DNA from 2 places in the Plantactinospora sp. B6F1 genome. Region 1 is predicted to be linked to the other one. Evidence: riboswitches for the same ligand, from Rfam matches in the RefSeq annotation. Region 1 holds a riboswitch; the other holds the start of a gene.

The links. A riboswitch is a leader RNA that binds a small molecule or an ion and turns the genes downstream of it on or off. The one in region 1 is predicted to bind ZMP and ZTP.
Positions count from the first base shown of each region.
Region 2: another riboswitch for ZMP and ZTP. It lies ahead of ABNF97_RS18790 (glycine hydroxymethyltransferase); the one in region 1 lies ahead of ABNF97_RS09645 (tetrahydrofolate dehydrogenase/cyclohydrolase catalytic domain-containing protein).

Region 1 covers NZ_JBEEAC010000005.1:64,457-76,229, forward strand. The annotation lists gene ABNF97_RS09610 (acyl-CoA dehydrogenase family protein) at 1-1,168, shown strand, start outside; gene ABNF97_RS09615 (ABC transporter substrate-binding protein) at 1,215-2,234, opposite strand; gene ABNF97_RS09620 (glycoside hydrolase family 15 protein) at 2,436-4,235, shown strand; gene ABNF97_RS09625 (DUF427 domain-containing protein) at 4,235-5,002, shown strand; gene ABNF97_RS09630 (endo-1,4-beta-xylanase) at 5,127-6,296, opposite strand; gene ABNF97_RS09635 (extracellular solute-binding protein) at 6,508-7,953, opposite strand; gene ABNF97_RS09640 (sigma-70 family RNA polymerase sigma factor) at 7,946-8,449, opposite strand; gene ABNF97_RS09645 (tetrahydrofolate dehydrogenase/cyclohydrolase catalytic domain-containing protein) at 8,507-9,427, opposite strand; ZMP/ZTP riboswitch at 9,458-9,545, opposite strand; partial or broken gene ABNF97_RS09650 (bifunctional 5,10-methylenetetrahydrofolate dehydrogenase/5,10-methenyltetrahydrofolate cyclohydrolase) at 9,631-9,753, opposite strand; gene ABNF97_RS09655 (hypothetical protein) at 9,807-10,049, opposite strand; gene ABNF97_RS09660 (Scr1 family TA system antitoxin-like transcriptional regulator) at 10,435-11,310, shown strand; gene ABNF97_RS09665 (DUF397 domain-containing protein) at 11,322-11,510, shown strand; gene ABNF97_RS09670 (DUF4230 domain-containing protein) at 11,671-11,773, shown strand, end outside.
Region 2 covers NZ_JBEEAC010000014.1:4,586-10,102, forward strand. The annotation lists gene ABNF97_RS18765 (ATP-binding cassette domain-containing protein) at 1-1,400, opposite strand, end outside; gene ABNF97_RS18770 (VOC family protein) at 1,573-1,983, opposite strand; gene ABNF97_RS18775 (helix-turn-helix domain-containing protein) at 1,989-2,438, opposite strand; gene ABNF97_RS18780 (SDR family oxidoreductase) at 2,523-3,251, opposite strand; gene ABNF97_RS18785 (hypothetical protein) at 3,481-4,200, shown strand; ZMP/ZTP riboswitch at 4,265-4,355, shown strand; gene ABNF97_RS18790 (glycine hydroxymethyltransferase) at 4,375-5,517, shown strand, end outside.

The DNA.
Region 1 (11,773 bases):
CGGGACATCCCCGCTCGACCTGCTCGACCTGGACGGTTCGTTGACCGAGGAGGACCGGCAGATCCGGTCCGTGGTGGAGCGGCTCGTGGCGAGCCGGGTACGCCCGCACGTCGCCGGATGGTACGAGACCGGCCAGGCCCCGGTGCGCGAGTTGGCGGTCGAGTTCGGTCGGGTCGGCCTGCTCGGCATGCACCTGACCGGGTACGGCTGCGCCGGCGCCTCGGCCGTCGCGTACGGGCTGGCCTGCCTGGAGCTGGAGGCCGGCGACTCCGGCGTACGGTCGCTGGTCTCGGTGCAGGGATCGCTGGCCATGTACGCCATCTGGCGGTACGGATCAGCGGAGCAGAAGCAGCACTGGCTGCCCCGGATGGCGACCGGCGAGCTGATCGGCTGCTTCGGGTTGACCGAGCCGGACCACGGCTCCGATCCCGCATCGATGACGACCCGGGCCCGCCGGGACGGCTCCGACTGGGTGCTCACCGGCGGCAAGATGTGGATCACCAATGCGCCGGTCGCCGACCTCGCCGTCGTCTGGGCGCGCACCGACGAGGGGGTGCGCGGCTTCGTCGTACCCATGGCGACGCCCGGGGTGACGGCCCGGGAGATCCGGCACAAGATGTCGCTGCGCGCCTCCTCGACCGGGGAGATCCTGCTCGACGAGGTCCGGTTGCCGGCGGACGCCCTGCTGCCGGAGGCGGCCGGGCTGCGGGCCCCGCTGGGCTGCCTGACCGAGGCGCGGTACGGCATCGTCTGGGGTTCGCTCGGCGCGGCCCGGGACTGCCTGCACGCCACGCTCGACTACGCCACCGGCCGGGAGCAGTTCGGCCGGCCGATCGCCGGCTTCCAGCTCACCCAGGCCAAGCTGGCCGACATGGCGGTCGAGTTGCAGAAGGGCTATCTGCTGGCGCTGCACCTCGGCCGGCTGGCCGACGCCGGGCGGTTGCGGCCGGAGCAGGTCAGCGTCGGCAAGCTGAACAACGTCCGGGAGGCGATCGCGATCGCCCGGCAGTGCCGGACGATCCTCGGCGCCAACGGCATCAGCGGGGAGTACCCGGTGCTCCGGCACGCCAACAACCTGGAGAGCGTGCTGACCTACGAGGGGACCTCCGAGATCCACCAGTTGGTGATCGGGCAGCGGCTCACCGGGCTCTCCGCGTTCGGCGGCTAGCCCGGCGAGCGCACTGCCGGCCGTGGTCGTCGTGGCGGCGTCCTGGTCAGGCCACCTTGCGGGCGGTGCGGAGCGCGGTGGCCAGCGTCTCCAGGGCGGCGGCGCTGCCGGCGTACGAGAACCGGGGCTCGCTGTTCCAGCCGACGACCTGGTTGGCCCGGACCGCCGGGAGCTGCTGCCAGGTGGGCTTGCCGGTCAGGTCCTTCGGCTGCAGCGTGGAGCTGCGGTTGTCCAGCAGCAGCAGGTCGGCCGGGTACTTGTCGGCGTTCTCCCAGCTCAGGCTCTCGAAATAGCCGCCGTCGTCGAGCTTGCCCGGCACGGTGATGTCCACGCCCAGCGACTTGTAGTAGTTGATGTCGGAGTTGACGCCCGGGTTGGAGGCGTAGAACAGATCCTCGGCGGCGGAGCAGGCGAGCACCCGGATCCCGGGGTTGGCGGCGAGGGCCTCCCTGATGCTGGTGGCGGCGGCCTCGAACCGGGCCTTGGCCTCGGTGACCTTCGGCGCGTTCAGGTCGGCGCCGAGCGCGGCGGCGAGATCGGCGTGCCGGCCGATCACCTTGTCCAGCGGGGTCCGGGAGGCGACCAGCGCCACGGTCGGCGCCAGCGGGACGATCTGGTCCTTGCTCTCGTCCGGCACGTACCAGAGCGAGTTCTTCTCGTACTCGTGCGTGACCAGCAGTTCGGGCTTGCTCGCGGCGTACGCCTCGATGTTGAACTCGCCCCAGGTGTTGCCGATGACGGTCAGCTCGGCCACCGGCAGGTCGCCGGCCTGTACGTCCGGGCTGCCGTCGGCGCGCTTCGTCGGGCCGAAGACCCCGACGATCTGGTCGGTGACGCCGAAGTCGTAGAGCGCGGCGGCGGTGCCGACGAACGCGACGACCCGGTCGGGCCGGCTCGCGGCGGAGGCGGTCTGGCCCCGGTCGTCGGTGAAGCTCCACGCGCCACCGGCGCCGGTGTCGGTGCCCGGATCGTCGTTCTGCCCGCAGGCTCCGAGCAGGGCGGTGAGGCCGAGGGCGCCGGCCGCGCCGAGCAGGTTCCGGCGGCTGAACTGGCGAGGGTGCGGCATGTCGTGGTGCTCCTTGGCTGAGCGCTGCGCGCAGCGGAACTGTCGGTCCGGGCGGCCTGCGCTCGCCCGGTGGGTAGGTTAGCCTGACCTAAGTTGTGGTTGTCAAGTCGCGGGCATCCGACGGTCGGCGCAGCACGAAGGGCCCGTGACCTCCCGCAGCGCTTCCGGATTAGAGCCGGTGGTCCGGGGGTAGGCCGTCGCGTGGAGGCCGGAGGGATCGCCGCGCACGGGCTGCTGGCCGACGGCCGGAGCGCCGCGTTGGTCGACCGCTCCGGCTCGGTCAACTGGTGGTGCCCGGAGCGGTTCGACGCGCCCTCGGTATTCTGCCGGCTGCTGGACGTCGCCGGTGGGCACTGGTGGATCCGGCCAACCGGGCGCTTCGAGGTGCGCCGCGAGTACCTGCCGGACACCCTGGTGCTGCGTACGGTGTTCCGGACCGAGCAGGGCGAGGTGTCGCTGACCGACGCACTGCTGCTGGAGCCGGGCGCCCGGGGACACGGGATCGGCTGCCGCTCCCCCGGAGTACTCGTCCGAATCGTGGAGGGGCTCTCCGGGATCGTTCCGATGGTGTTGTCGTACTCGCCCCGGTTCGAGTACGGCCGGCGGATCGCGTACCTGGTGTGGCGGGACGGGCGGCTGGTCGCGACCTCCGGGCCGACGACGTTGACGCTGACCGCCCCGATGCCGCTGGCGGTGCGGGGATCCGAGGCGACGGCCCGGTTCACCGTCGGCGCCGGACAGCGGGACACCTTCGTCCTCGCGTACCGGCCGACCTTCCACGAGGTGGCGTCGCACCAGGTCGACGCCGCCGACCCGCTCGGCGACACGGTCGCGGGCTGGCGGTCCTGGGCCGCCCACCACGACTACCAGGGCCGCTATCCGGAGCTGGTCCGGCGCAACGCCCTGGTGTTGCAGGGGCTCACCTACGCGCCGAGCGGCGCGGTGGTGGCCGCCGCGACCACCTCGCTGCCGGAGGCGCTCGGCGGTGACCGCAACTACGACTACCGGTACGCCTGGCTGCGCGACTTCAGCCTGACCCTGCGGGCACTCTGGGTCGCGGCCTGCCCGACCGAGGCGAACCGGCTCTTCGGCTGGGTCGCCTCGGCCGTCGGCCGGACCGACGGCGAGCCGGTGCCGATCATGTTCGGCGTGGAGGGGGAGCGGGACCTGACCGAGCGCCGGATCGAGACGCTGCGCGGGTACGCGGACAGCAGCCCGGTCTGGGTCGGCAACGAGGCGTGGCGGCAGCGCCAGCTCGACGTGCCGGGTGAGCTGCTGGACGCGGCCTGGCGGTTGCGCGACTATCTCGACCCGATGCGTGCGGAGGTCCGCGACCTGCTGCGCGACCTCGCCGACCAGACGGTGGCGAGGTGGCGGGAGCCGGACGCCGGGATCTGGGAGGCCCGGGACACCGAGCGGCACTACCTGTCGTCCAAGGTGGGGTGCTGGGTGGCGCTGGACCGGGCGATGCGGTTCGGTGACCGGCTGGGCGCCCCGGACGACCTGGCCCGCTGGGCGGCGGCCCGGGAGGAGATCCGGGAGACGGTACTCCGGGACGGCTGGAACGCCGAGGTCGGTGCTTACACCGGCGCCTTCGGCTCGGACCGGCTCGACGCCAGTGCGCTGCTCATGCCCATCGTCGGCTTCCTGCCCGCCACCGACGTCCGGATGCGGGCGACCATCCGGCTGATCGAGGAGCGACTCTCCCGGGGTGGCCTCGTCCGGCGCTGGGCGGGCGATCCGGCGGCGTTCACGATCTGCTCCTTCTGGCTGGTCCAGTGTCTGGTGCTGGCCGGCGAACGGGACCGGGCGGCGGCGATGTTCGAGAACGTGGCGGGCGTCGCCAACGACCTCGGGCTGCTCGCCGAGCAGGTCGACCCGCACACCGGGGAGCAACTCGGGAACTTTCCGCAGGCGTTCTCGCACGTCGGACTGATCGGTGCGGCCTGGGAACTCACCACCGTCCCGGCCGGGGCGGCACCGGCGGAGAGAGGAAGCTGATGTCCCTCTATCCACGCGCGATCGTCCCGATCGACCACATCGAACCCTGTCCCCGGCGCATCCGCGCCCTACTGAACGGCGAGTGGGTCCTCGACACGAGCAGCGCCCGGTACGTCTGGGAATGGCAGCACTACCCGCACTACTACATCCCGCTCGCCGACGTCCGCGAGGACCTGCTGGTCGACGAGCACGACGTCCAGCAGTTCAGCGGGGGTGCCGCCCGGCAGTACGGCCTCCAGGTGGGTGACAGCTACCGGCCCGGCTCCGTCCGGGTGCACACCGAGAAGTCGGTCGAGGGGCTGGCCAACATGGTGCGCTTCGAGTGGGACGCCCTGGACACCTGGTTCGAGGAGGACGAGGAGGTCTACGTGCACCCGCGCGACCCGTACACCCGGATCGACGCGCTGCGGTCGACCCGGCGGGTCCGGGTGGAGATCGCCGGGCAGGTCCTGGCCGAGTCGCAGTCGCCGGTGCTGGTCTTCGAGACGGGCGTACCCACCCGTTACTACCTGAACCGCGCCGAGGTGGACCTCGGGCGGCTGATTCCCACCGAGACCGCGACCGTCTGCCCGTACAAGGGTCGGACCAGCAACTACTGGTCGGTCCGGGTCGGCGACACCACACACCAGGACGTGGCCTGGGCGTACGACTTTCCCAGCCAGCTGATCCAGCCGATCGCCGGGATGGTGGCGTTCTTCGACGAGAAGACGGACATCTTCGTCAACGGCGAGAAGATGCCCCGGCCGAACACCCGCTGGGCGGAGTAGGCCCGCTCCGGCCGGCCCGGCCGTGGGAAACCGGACCGGCCGGAGACCGGGTGGTGGTGGGATGGCTGCTGGTGGCGAGGCGGCCGGGAACGGGCACGGGCAGGACCCGTTCCCGACCGACCTCCTAGAAGCCGCGCCTGCCGTTGGAGCCGGAGGCGACGGCGAGTACCTGCTGGAGGCCCCGGTAGGCGGCCTTGGGCTGGAAGTTCTCGTCCAACGGGGTGGCCGAGCCCTGGCCGTCGAAGAAGCCGGGAACCCAGGAGTACTTGTCGGTGAAGCCCCACACGGTGAACATCACGCAGCGCGGGGTGAGCAGGCAGGCCTGGAGCAGGGTGTTGAAGCTACCGACCTGCCCGGCCTCCTTGTAGGTGTCGACCGGCAGGAAGAACCGCACGTCGACCTCGGTGAACGCGGTCTCCAGGCCGAGCTTGTCGAACCGGGCCAGGTTCTGCGGGGCGTCGATCGGCAGCGGGTACTGGAGGTCGAGGTGGCCCTGGAAGCCCATGCCGTGCAGCGGTACCCGCTGCTTGCGGAGCTGCTTGGCCAGCTCGTAGTAGGCGGTGCTCTTCGGGTTGATGTTGTCGATGGCGTAGTCGTTGAGGTAGAGCTTGGCCCGCGGGTCGGCCGCGTGTGCCCAGCGCAGCGCGTCGGCGATGTAGTTGGGGCCGAGGTGCTGGCGAAAGATGGTGTCCCGGAGCACCGGGGCGTCGCCGTCGGTGAACGCCTCGTTGACCACGTCCCAGGCCCGGACCTTGCCCCGGAAGTGCTTCACCACGGTGGTGATGTGGTTGCGCACGATGGTGCGCAGTTCGGCGGAGTCGATCGAGCCGTCGGCGACGCCGTCGGTCAGCCAGGCGGGGGCCTGGCTGTGCCAGAGCAGGGTGTGGCCGTGCACCTTCTGCCCGTTGCGCCGGGCGAACTCGACCAGCTCGTCGGCCGGGCCCCAGTTGTACTGGCCCCGGGTCGGCTCCAGCTCGGCCCACTTCATGACGTTCTCGGCGGTGACCGCGGAGAACTCCCGGGCTGCCCGCTCGCGGTACACGGCATCGGACTCCAGGGCGGCCATGTCGATCGCGGTACCGACGCCCAGGCCGTGCTTCCTGGCCAGCACCCGCAGCGGCAGGTCCGTGGACGTCCGGCCGGGTCCGTGTGCGTGTGCGGCGGAGTTGCCGCCCTTGGCCTGTGCGACGGCGAGTGGCGCCTGGGCCGGGGCCGCGGTGGCGGTCGACGGCCCGACCGTGTAGATCACACCGACCGCGAGCACGCCGGCCAGAGCTATCCGAAGTTTTCTCATCGAAACAAGGCCTCCAGGATGTGGTTCGTCAGCCGCCGGCCGGGACCGGCGGGGATCGGCGCGCGGCGGACGGATGCACGTCGATCCCTACCGGAACGCGGGTCGGCCCCGGGTTTGCTGCCGAAACAACTGTCAGAGATCCGACACTTTGCAGCGGCGGTTCGATCTTCCTCAAGGGGGCCAGAGATGCTAATTGGACCGGAGGTGGTGCTCAGTCGACCTCCGCCATCGCCGCCACGAACTGCTCCGGGGTGAGTTCCGCCTGGAACAGCCGGCGCAGGTTGTCGAGGAGCGCCGTCGCGGCCGCCGGCTCCAGCGCCTGGTCCCAGGCCAGCCCGTACGACGGAGCCGCGGTGACCAGTTCGTGCACCGCGCTGCCGAACCCGGCGTGCTCGGTTCCCCGCAGCCGGTCGGCCGCGTCGGTCACCGGCGGCACCTCGCCGTCGGCGGCCAGCGCGTCCAGGTAGTCGTCCGAGGCGACGGTCCGGACGAACTCCAGCGCCGCCGACTGCCGGCTGCCGGCGACCACCGAGAAGTAGTGGGTCGGCACCCCGACCAGGTCGGCGGGGTTCCCGACCCCGCCGGCGACCGCCGGGAACGGCACGAAACCCAGCTCGCCCTCGGCGACGAACCTCGGGTTCCGGGCTAGCTGGGTCGGGTACTCCCAGGTCCCCATCAGCTGCATCGCGGCCCGGCCGCGGGCCAGCAGCCCGGGCGCTGCGCCGTCGTCGTAGCCGGTCGTGGCGAAGTCGGTACCGAAGGCGCCCCGCTGCGCGAGTGCCTGCGCCTCGCGCAGCGCCTGGATCACCGCCGGCTTCGACCAGGCGCCGGGGCGGCCGGCGACGATGTCAGCGGTGATGCCCGGGCCGCCGAGCCGCTCGGCGAGGTACATCACCCACATCAGCTCGGTCCAGCCCTGGGCGCCGCCGAGCGCGATCGGGGTGATCTTCCGGGCCTGGAACGTCTCCACCAGGGAGAGCAACTCGGCGTAGCTGCGTGGCGGCCGCACGCCGGCCTCTTCGAAGACGCCCTTGTGGTAGAAGAGCACCACCGGGTGGGTGCCGCCCATCGGGATGCCGTACTGCCGACCGTCCACCATGCCGCCGGCCAGCGCGCTGGGCAGGAACCGGTCGGCGACGGCGGGTTCGTTCCACATCGGGGTCAGGTCGACGAGCAGCCCGTCCCGGGCCAGCCCGGCCAGGGTCGCGCCACCCCAACTGGCGAAGACGTCCGGGCCGTCCGGCGAGCCGATTCCGCTGGCCAGCCTCTCCTTGTACTCCTCGTTGCCGAAGGTGGTCAGATCCACGTCGACCTCGGCGCCGCGGTTGTACCGATTCACCAACCTGCGCAGCGCGGGCTCGGTGCCCGGCTGGGTGATCGCCCAGACCCGGATCGTCCCCTGCACCGCATCGTCGGCCGTCGGCACCGACGGCACCGCCCGGAGCAGTTGCGCGCCGGTCAGGGTCACGGCCATCACCAGCACCGCCACCGCCAGACTGGCCAACCCGGCCCGCTGCCGACGCCTGCGCCGGTAGCGCCGGCGGATCGCCGCGAGCGCACCGGGAGCGCTCGCCGGCAGGGCATCCTGGGCCTGGGTCAGGGTGACGGCCAGCTCCTCGGCCAGCCGCTGGTCCACCGGACCTTCCTCGTCAACCACGTCCGCTCCGAATCGTCGACTGTGCGGGCGCCAGGTGCGCCCGCAGCACGCGCTTGGCCCTCGCGTACCGGCTGGAAACCGTGCCCGGAGGCTCGTCGCAGATGCCGGCGATCTCGCTGAACGTGTACCGGTACAGCACGTGCAGCACCACGACCGTCCGTTCCGCCTTGCCGAGCTGCTGCAACGCCTGCCACAGCGCGCCGTTGCCCACCGCGGTCGCGGCCGGGTCGTCGGGCCGGTGCTCGATGTCGTCGGTCAGCACCTCCCGGCGCCACCGCCGCCACCGGCTCACGTTGCGGGTCACGATCACCTGTCTCGCGTATGCCTCGGGGTTCTGGCCGGCCTTCGGCCACCGCTGCCAGACCTCGACCACCGCGATCTGGGCCAGGTCGTCCGCCTCGGCCGCGCTGCCGCTGATCAGGTACGCGAACCGCCGCAAAGCGTCCAACCGCGCCCGAGCGAACTCCTCGGCGTCGCTGAACGCACCGTGGGCCATCAGGCTCCTCCTCCGCGTTCCTAACGCCGGCCGCCGTCGATTCGCTGCACCTCGAACCTATCGGTCGAGGTGTTTCAGATCACCCATCGAAGCGGTGGTCTGCCGCTCGGCCAGTTCGACGGCGTTGCGGAACAGCATCGCCACGGTGGTCGGGCCGACCCCGCCGACCCGGGGAGTGATCGCCCCGGCGACCGACGCGCACGACTCGTCGAGGTCGGGCAGCAGCCGCCGTCCCCGGTAGCGGACACCGCCGCCGATCGCGACCGCGCCGGGCCGCAGGTGCTCCGGCCGCACGATTCCGGGTACGCCCACCGCGGCGACCACGATGTCGGCCCGCCGGGTGTGCCGCTCCCAGCCGGGCACCCCACTGTGTACGACGGTCACCGCCGCGTCGGCGGTCGGTCGCTTCCGACCCAGCAGCAGGGAGAGCGGGCGGCCCAGGGTCGTACCGCGACCGAGGATCACCACGTCGCGACCGGCGACCGGGATCTCGTGGAAGGCGAGCAGCGCCTCGATTCCGGCCGGGGTGCACGGCACCGGGCCGGGCAGCCCGGCGGCGAGCCGGCCCAGGTTCTCGGGGTGCAGCCCGTCGACATCCTTGGCCGGGGTGATCGCGAGGACCGCCGCCGGATAGTCGAGGTGGGCCGGGGTGGGGTGCTGGACCAGGATGGCGTGCACCGTCGGGTCCTCGTTGAACTCGCGGATCGCCCGGAGCAGGTCGGCCTGGCTCGCGCTGCCGGGCAGGTGGACGTGGGGTGAGGCGAAGCCGAGGTCGGCGGCGCGCTGCTGCTTCATCCGGATGTAGCCGGCGCTGGCGGAGTCGTCGCCGACCAGGATCGTCGCCAGGCTCGGCGCGACACCGCTGCGGCGCAGTGCGGCGACCCGGACGGTCACGTCGGCGAAGACCGCCTCGGCGACGGGGGCGCCGGGCAGGAGCCGGGCGGTGTGGGTCGCGGCCTCGGTGCGGGTCTCGGACATGGGCACGGGGCTTCCTCTCGACGGGGAAAGCCCCGACACCCAGGCGTACGGCGACGGAGTCGAGTCCGGCGTCCGCTTCCCGGTGGTGCTCCACCCGACGCCAGTCACGGCCGCCGGGGGCAGCGTACCCGCGGGGAGCTCCGAGAACGTGGGTACTCAACGATCATGTGTCAGCCTGGCATGCGGGTCCGCGTCTACATCGACTACTGACAGCTCTGCCGCTCGGCCAGTTCGACGGCGTTGTGGAACAGCATCGCCACGGTGGTCGGGCCGACCCCGCCGACCCGGGGAGTGATCGCCCCGGCGACCGACCCGCACGACTCGTCGGCAGCGGCCGCCGTTCCAGCCGAACGACATCAGGGGTCGGAGGCAGCGCGGGTCAGGTGCGCCTTGCCGCAGGTCGCAACAGCACCAGTCCGGCGACTTGGACGAAGATCTCCCGCTTGTCAATCGCCATGCCGTCCCGGTCGAGCATGTAGCCGGCGATCCAGGCATACCCGTAGTAGGTCGCGCGGAAGTCCACCGCGACGACCCGCATTCTCAACTTCCGTTCTCCCCCGAACTGAACGCTGGCCGCTGCACCGACCCCGATCACGTCCCCGGGCACGGGCGCGCGGTTCATCGGACCCGCACCCAGCGGCCTTCATGCCACCGGTAGTCCTTGACCCGGCTGCGCCGCGCACTCCGGTACCACGCCTCCCCGTACTGACGACACGGCCAGTCGTCCCCGCACCGACAGAACCCTCGGTCGTGGAGATGTGACCACACCGGCCCGTGTCGCCTGCGTGCCCACAGCATGAACTCCCGCAAGCACCAGCGGATCAAGAACACGCCCGGACCTCCCGTCGGTCGGGAGCGCGGTGGCCGGGCCTTCGGGTTGGTCATCCGACCACCGCACCCGGCATCACCGTCCCACGCAAAAGAGCGATCCGCAATATGCGGATTACAAAAATGCGGATCGCATTTTGTGATCAGCACTCAGGTTTTCCGCATGGCAAGATGACGGCATGCGTCAACGCCAGAGCCCTACCGTCAGGCGGCGGCGCCTGGCGCTGACCCTGCGCCAGCTCCGCGAGCGGGCAGGGATCTCGTCATCAGAAGCCGCGAGGCGCGTTGATCACGACGCGAGTTGGCTCAGCCGGATCGAGACAGCCGAGGTCCGCCCACATCCGAACGACGTACGGGCGCTCCTGACGCTGTACGGCGTGGAGGGTGACCAGGCCGAAGCCGTGATCACGGTGGCCCGGCAAGCGAAGCAACGCGGATGGTGGCAGCGGTACAGCGACGTCTTGCCGGACTGGTTCGCCGCATACGTCGGGATGGAGTCAGAGGCATCCGTCATTCGGACCTACGAGTGCCAGATGGTCCCCGGCCTGCTGCAGACCGAGGAGTATGCGCGGGCAGCATTCCAGGGCGCCCCCGTCCCGATGCAAGACGGCGAGGTGGAACGACAAGTCTCACTACGGATGGAGCGGCAAGCCATTCTGACGGGCGACGATCCACCGATGCTGCGGGTGGTCATCGACGAGGGTGCGGCTCGCCGGATGGTCGGCGGTCCCGAGGTACTGCAACGGCAGCTCAACCGGCTGGTCGAAGACTCGACCCGGAGCAACGTCCACATTCAGTTACTTCCCTACGCGGCCGGAGTGGGCTTCGACGGCAGCTTTGTGATCCTCGACTTCCCGCCGATGCCGGCCCCGTACCCGGACGCGGCCGAAGACCGGATGGTGTACGTCGACACTCTGACCGGAGCGCTGTACCTGGAACAGCCTGGGGAGGTTACGGCGTACGCCGCGGCACACGAGCAACTGCAAGCCCTTGCGCTGGCACCCAAGCCCACGCGAGATACGCTGCGTGCGATTGCGGCAGACCTGAGCACCTAGGAGGGCACGGCATGGCTCGCGTCATTTGGCGCAAGAGCACTAGGTCCGGCTCAAGCGGCAACTGCGTCGAGGTCGCCACAGCGCCCCGTGTGGTCATGGTCCGGGACAGCAAAGACCAGGGCGGCCCGGTGCTGACGTTCACCTCGGCCGCGTGGTGCGCGTTCATCGCCTCCACCGGAACAGTTCCGCAACAGCCTTGATGGTCTGGGCCGGTCCTTGGCGCCGCAGGGGCGGACAGTAGCCTCCTGAGCTGCGTGAACGTCCGGCCGATCCGGGTCGGTAAGGCTCGACTCGCGGGTGTCGTACCGGGGCCGTACCGTTTTCCTCAGATGCTCCTTTGGACAAGGACGGTGAGGGCCGATGTCCCGAGAAGGCGATGTCAACCAGCCCACGCGTGAGTTCCCCGGCTATGCGAAGGGGCAGGCCACGCCGCCCGGCCCGGCCGACCCCTGGGCCGACGGCA
Region 2 (5,517 bases), on a different contig from region 1:
CTGGTCCGCAGTCCTTCGACGGTGCCCTCGAAGCAGACGGTGCCGCCGGCGGTGCCGGCGCCGGGGCCGAGGTCGACGACGTGGTCGGCGATGGCGATCGTCTCGGGTTTGTGTTCCACGACGAGTACGGTGTTGCCCTTGTCGCGCAGCCGTAGCAGCAGTTCGTTCATCCGCTGGATGTCGTGTGGGTGCAGGCCGATGGTGGGCTCGTCGAAGACGTAGGTGACGTCGGTGAGTGAGGAGCCGAGGTGGCGGATCATCTTGGTGCGCTGGGCCTCGCCGCCGGACAGGGTGCCGGACGGACGGTCGAGCGAGAGGTAGCCGAGGCCGATCTCCACGAACGATTCGAGGGTCTGCTGGAGTGCGGTGAGCAGCGGTGCGACCGACGGTTCGTCGAGGTCGCGTACCCATTCGGCCAGGTCGCTGATCTGCATCGCGCATGCCTCGGCGATGTTGACGCCCTTGACCCGGGACGAGCGGGCGGCTTCGCTCAGCCGGCTGCCGCCGCATTCGGGGCAGGTGGTGAAGGTGACGGCCCGGTCGACGAAGGCGCGGATGTGCGGCTGCATCGCCTCCCGGTCCTTGGAGAGGAACGATTTCTGGATTTTGGGGATCAGTCCCTCGTAGGTGAGGTTGGCGCCCTCGACCTTGACCTTGGTCGGCTCCCGGTAGAGGAAGTCGCGCATCTCCTGCTTGGTGAAGTCGCGGATCGGCTTGTTGGGGTCGAGGAAGCCGGACTCGGCGTAGGTGCGCACGGTCCACCAGCTGTCCGACTTCCAGCCGGGGATGGTGAAGGCGCCCTCGGCGATCGACTTCGAGTCGTCGTAGAGCTGGGTGAGGTCGATGTCGGAGACCTTGCCGCGGCCCTCGCAGCGCGGGCACATGCCGCCGGTGCGGGTGAAGGTCTGTTTGGTGGTTTTGCCGGCGACCGTGATCGCGCCGCTGGCGCGGACCGAGGCGACGTTGAAGGCGAACGCGCTGGGTGGGCCGATGTGTGGTTCGCCGAGCCGGCTGAAGAGGATCCGGAGCATGGCGTTGGCGTCGGTGGCGGTGCCGACCGTGGAGCGGGGGTCGGCGCCCATCCGTTCCTGGTCGACGATGATCGCGGTCGTGAGCCCTTCGAGTACGTCGACCTCGGGCCGTGCCTGTGTCGGCATGAAGCCCTGGACGAAGGCGCTGTACGTCTCGTTGATCATGCGCTGCGACTCGGCGGCGATGGTGCTGAAGACCAGGGAACTCTTGCCGGAGCCGGAGACGCCGGTAAATACTGTCAACCGGCGCTTCGGGATCTCGACGCTGACGTCCTTGAGGTTGTTCTCCCGGGCGCCGTGCACGCGGATCAGGTCGTGGCTGTCGGCCGCGTGTGGCGTTGGCGTTTGGGTGTCCGTCCTCTTGGCCATGCTGCGGTGTCTCTCCTTGTCAGGCGGTCCGCGTCCGCGGGCGCCGTGGGCGTTGCTGGCGTGATCACGATGCCGGGGCCGGTGACGGTCTCGCCGATGGTCGGCGGGTCGGTGGCGTCGGTGCCGGTTGTGGTCTGGTGTGGCGCTTGTGGTCTGGTGTGCCGGTTGGGCGTCAGCGGCGCTGGTTGATGCGGATCAGGTTCCCGGTGGGGTCGCGGAAGGCGCAGTCGCGGACGCCGTAGGGCTGGTCGGTCGGCTCCTGGACGACGTCGGCGCCGCTGGCCTGCAGCCGGTCGAAGAGGCCGTCGAGGTCGTCGGTGGCGAGGGTGATGGCGGTGTAGGTGCCCTTGGCGATCAGTTCGAGGATGGTGCGGCGCTCGTCGTCGGTGATGCCGGGGTCGACGGCGGGCGGGTGCAGGACGATGGAGGTTTCCGGCTGTTTGGCGGGGCCGACGGTGATCCACCGCATTCCGGCGTATCCGACGTCGTTGCGGACCTCGAAGCCCAGGGTGTCGCGGTAGAAGGCCAGGGCGGCGTCCGGGTCGGTGTGCGGGAGGAAGGCCGCGTGAATGTTGATGTCCATGGCCGTCACGCTAGTTGCGGCTCTCGGGGCCGTGCTTCTCGATTCCTGATCGGTCTGGTGACCTGTTTTGCCAGGCACGGGGGCATCTCCCCGGTCGCGTCGGCGGTCTGGGCCCGGTAGGTGCTCGGTGGTACGCCGACGAGTTCGGTGAAGCGGGTGCTGAAGGTGCCCAGTGACGAGCAGCCGACCGCGAAACAGACTTCGGTGACGGTGAGGTCGCCACGGCGTAGTAGCGCCATGGCGCGTTCGATGCGCCGGGTCATCAGGTAGGCGTACGGTGACTCTCCGTAGGCAAGCCGGAACTGTCGGCTGAGGTGTCCGGCGGACATGCTCACACCGCGGGCGAGCGCCTCGACGTCCAGCGGCTGGGCGTACTCCCGGTCGATCCGGTCCCGGACGCGACGCAGCCGAACGAGGTCGCGCAGGTGCTGCGTCTCGGCTGGTGTGCTGTTCACCAGCCGAATCGTGCCATAGCGTGCCGAAGTTTGCCCAGTCGAGGGCTGCCTGCGGCGTCGCTGCGGCGGCGTTGCCGGGTCGGGTCACAGGCCGCCGGCGACCCGGAGTACCGCACCGGTGGTGTAGGAGGCGCCGTCGCCGAGGAGCCAGACGATCGCGGCGGCGATCTCGTCGGCTCGGCCGGCGCGGCCGAGCGGGATCCGGCTGGCGACCCGCTGTGCCCGGTCGGGTACCCCGGAGATGGTGTGGATGTCGGTGTCGATGGTGCCGGGTGCGACGGTGTTGACCCGGATCCCCCGGGGGGCGAGTTCTTTGGCCAGGCCGACGGTGAGGGCGTCGGTGGCGGCCTTGGCGGCGGCGTAGTGCACGTATTCGCCGGGGCTGCCGAGGGTGGCCGCTGCCGAGGAGACGTTGACGATGGCTCCGCCGGAGGGGAACCGGCGGGCGGCCTGTTGGGCGCAGAGGATGTAGCCGATGAGGTTGACGTCGACGACGCGGCGCAGGTCGGTGAGGGTTAGGTCTTGCAATGGGCCGACCGGGCTGGTGACTCCGGCGTTGTTGACCAGGCCGGTGGGCTCGCCGAGTTGCCGGGCCGCGTCGAAGAGTCGTACCACCTGGTCGGGATCGGTGGTGTCGGCGCGGACGGCGAGGCCCCGGCGTCCGGCGGCGGTGACGTCGCGGAGTACGGCGTCGGCGGCTTCGGCGTCGCGGCGGTAGCAGAAGACGACGTCGTGTCCGGCGGTGGCGAGGTGTCGTACGGTCGCGGCGCCGATTCCGCGGCTGCCGCCGGTCACCACCGTCAGTGGAGTCATCGGTTGTCCCCCGTTGTCACTGTCCGCTCGGCTCTCGGCGTCCGCTCGGTAGTCGGTTTGCCGGCCGCCGGATCCGGTACCTGGCGATCCTGCCAGGTGTCGGCGCGGCGGGGCCGGTAGGGATCGGGCCGCTGCGTCGTTGATCTCGGACCGGTGTGTCCGTCTCGACGTTGTCGGGCCGGCCTGGTAGTAAGTCATGAATCAAACAGGTGTACGGAAGAGGGATCCGATGGCTGCCGCGCGTACCGCCGAACAGGGGTTGTCCACCGAGGAGTTACAGCAGATCAGGGACGCGTTGGCGGGTGGCCGCAAGCCGAGGGTGCTGTTCACCGAGGCGGCGGGGCAGGTTGCCGGTCAGCTGGGCCAGGTGGTGGAGTTGACCGATCCGGAGGTGTCCGAGGAGTGGGTGGTGGTCCGGTTCGGCCGGGACGAGTTGCCCTTCTCCCCCAGCGATCTGGCCATCGCCCCGAAGGGTGCGACGCGACGGGCGGCGGCCAGGGCGGAGCCGGAGCCCGAGCCGGTCGCCGAACCAGAGTTCAAGATTGTCAGGGAGCCGGTTCCGGTGGCCCGCGAGGAGGCAGCAGTGACCGCAGTGGACACTCCCCCGTCCCGTCCGGCGGACGGGGAGGGCGAGGCGAAGCCGGCCCGTCGGGCGACGAAGGCGGCTAAGCCGAAGGGTCCGGCCGGATTGACGGTCACCCTGACGTACGCGGAGGGCGAGTGGACACTGGCGGCGACGCAGGGAGCGAAGTCGTTGGCGAAGCCGTACGTGATCAAGCCGGCCGAGGCGTTGAAGATGGTGGCGTTGATCGATGTGCCAGGTGTGCACGAGGCGGTGGAGCAGATCATGGCGGTGGAACGGCGGGAGGCCGAGCAGCAGGCGGAGAAGTTGCGGGCCGAGCTGGCGGAGATCGAGGCGCGGTTGGCGGAGCTGCGCGACGCGAGCTGAGCGGCGCACCGGGGTACGGGTTGGGCATCGTTGGTCGCGGCGGGCCGGGCGGGTTGGTACGCTCGGCCCGGACCGTGACTGGCGTGCTGGGATGGGGTCAACCATCGGGAAGCGGTCCCGTCGAGTGACGTGTGCCGTGCGCCTGGGCCGATTTTCGCTGCCCAGGAGGTTTCGATGGCCCACCAGGTGTATCCGCTCGGCACGAGGTCCACAGAGTCCGTCGCGTTCGGCGCGGCATTGGACGTGGTGCGTGCGGTCGAGCCCCGGATTGCCGACGCGATCGGCGCGGAGCTGGCCGACCAGCGCGAGTCGTTGAAGTTGATCGCGGCGGAGAACTACGCGTCCACGGCGGTGCTGCTGGCGATGGGCAACTGGCTCAGCGACAAGTACGCGGAGGGCACGGTCGGCCGCCGGTTCTACGCCGGTTGTCGCAACGTCGACACGGTGGAGTCGATCGCGGCGGAGCATGCCCGGGAGTTGTTCGGTGCGGCCCACGCGTATGTGCAGCCGCATTCGGGGATCGACGCGAACCTGGTGGCGTTCTGGGCGGTGCTGGCGGACCGGGTGGAGTCGCCGGTGTTGCGGCGGGCCGGGGTGCGGCACGTGAACGATCTGACCGACCAGGACTGGGCGGTGTTGCGGCGGGAGCTGGGTGACCAGCGGATGCTGGGCATGTCGTTGGACGCGGGTGGGCATCTGACGCACGGTTTCCGGCCGAACATCTCCGGCAAGATGTTCGACCAGCGTAGTTACGGCACCGATCCGGAGACGGGGCTGCTCGACTACGACGAGGTGCGGCGGATCGCCCGGGAGTTCCGGCCGCTGATTCTGATGGCCGGCTATTCGGCGTACCCGCGCCGGGTGAACTTCAGGCTGATGCGGGAGATCGCCGACGAGGTCGGTGCGACGCTGCTGGTCGACATGGCGCACTTCGCCGGGCTGGTGGCCGGGAAGGTGTTCGCCGGTGACTTCGACCCGGTGCCGTACGCGCACCTGGTGACCACGACGACGCACAAGTCGTTGCGGGGGCCGCGCGGCGGGATGGTGTTGTGTGCGCCGGAGTTGGCCGACCAGGTGGATCGGGGTTGTCCGATGGTGCTCGGTGGCCCGTTGCCGCACGTGATGGCCGGGAAGGCGGTCGCGTTGGCGGAGGCGCGGCGGCCGGAGTTCGCGGCGTACGCGGGCCGGGTGGTGGAGAACGCGGTCGCGTTGGCGGAGGGACTACTGCGGCGGGGCGCCCGACTGGTGACCGGGGGTACGGACAACCATCTGCTGCTGGTGGACGTGTCGGGGTACGGGCTGACGGGGCGGCAGGCC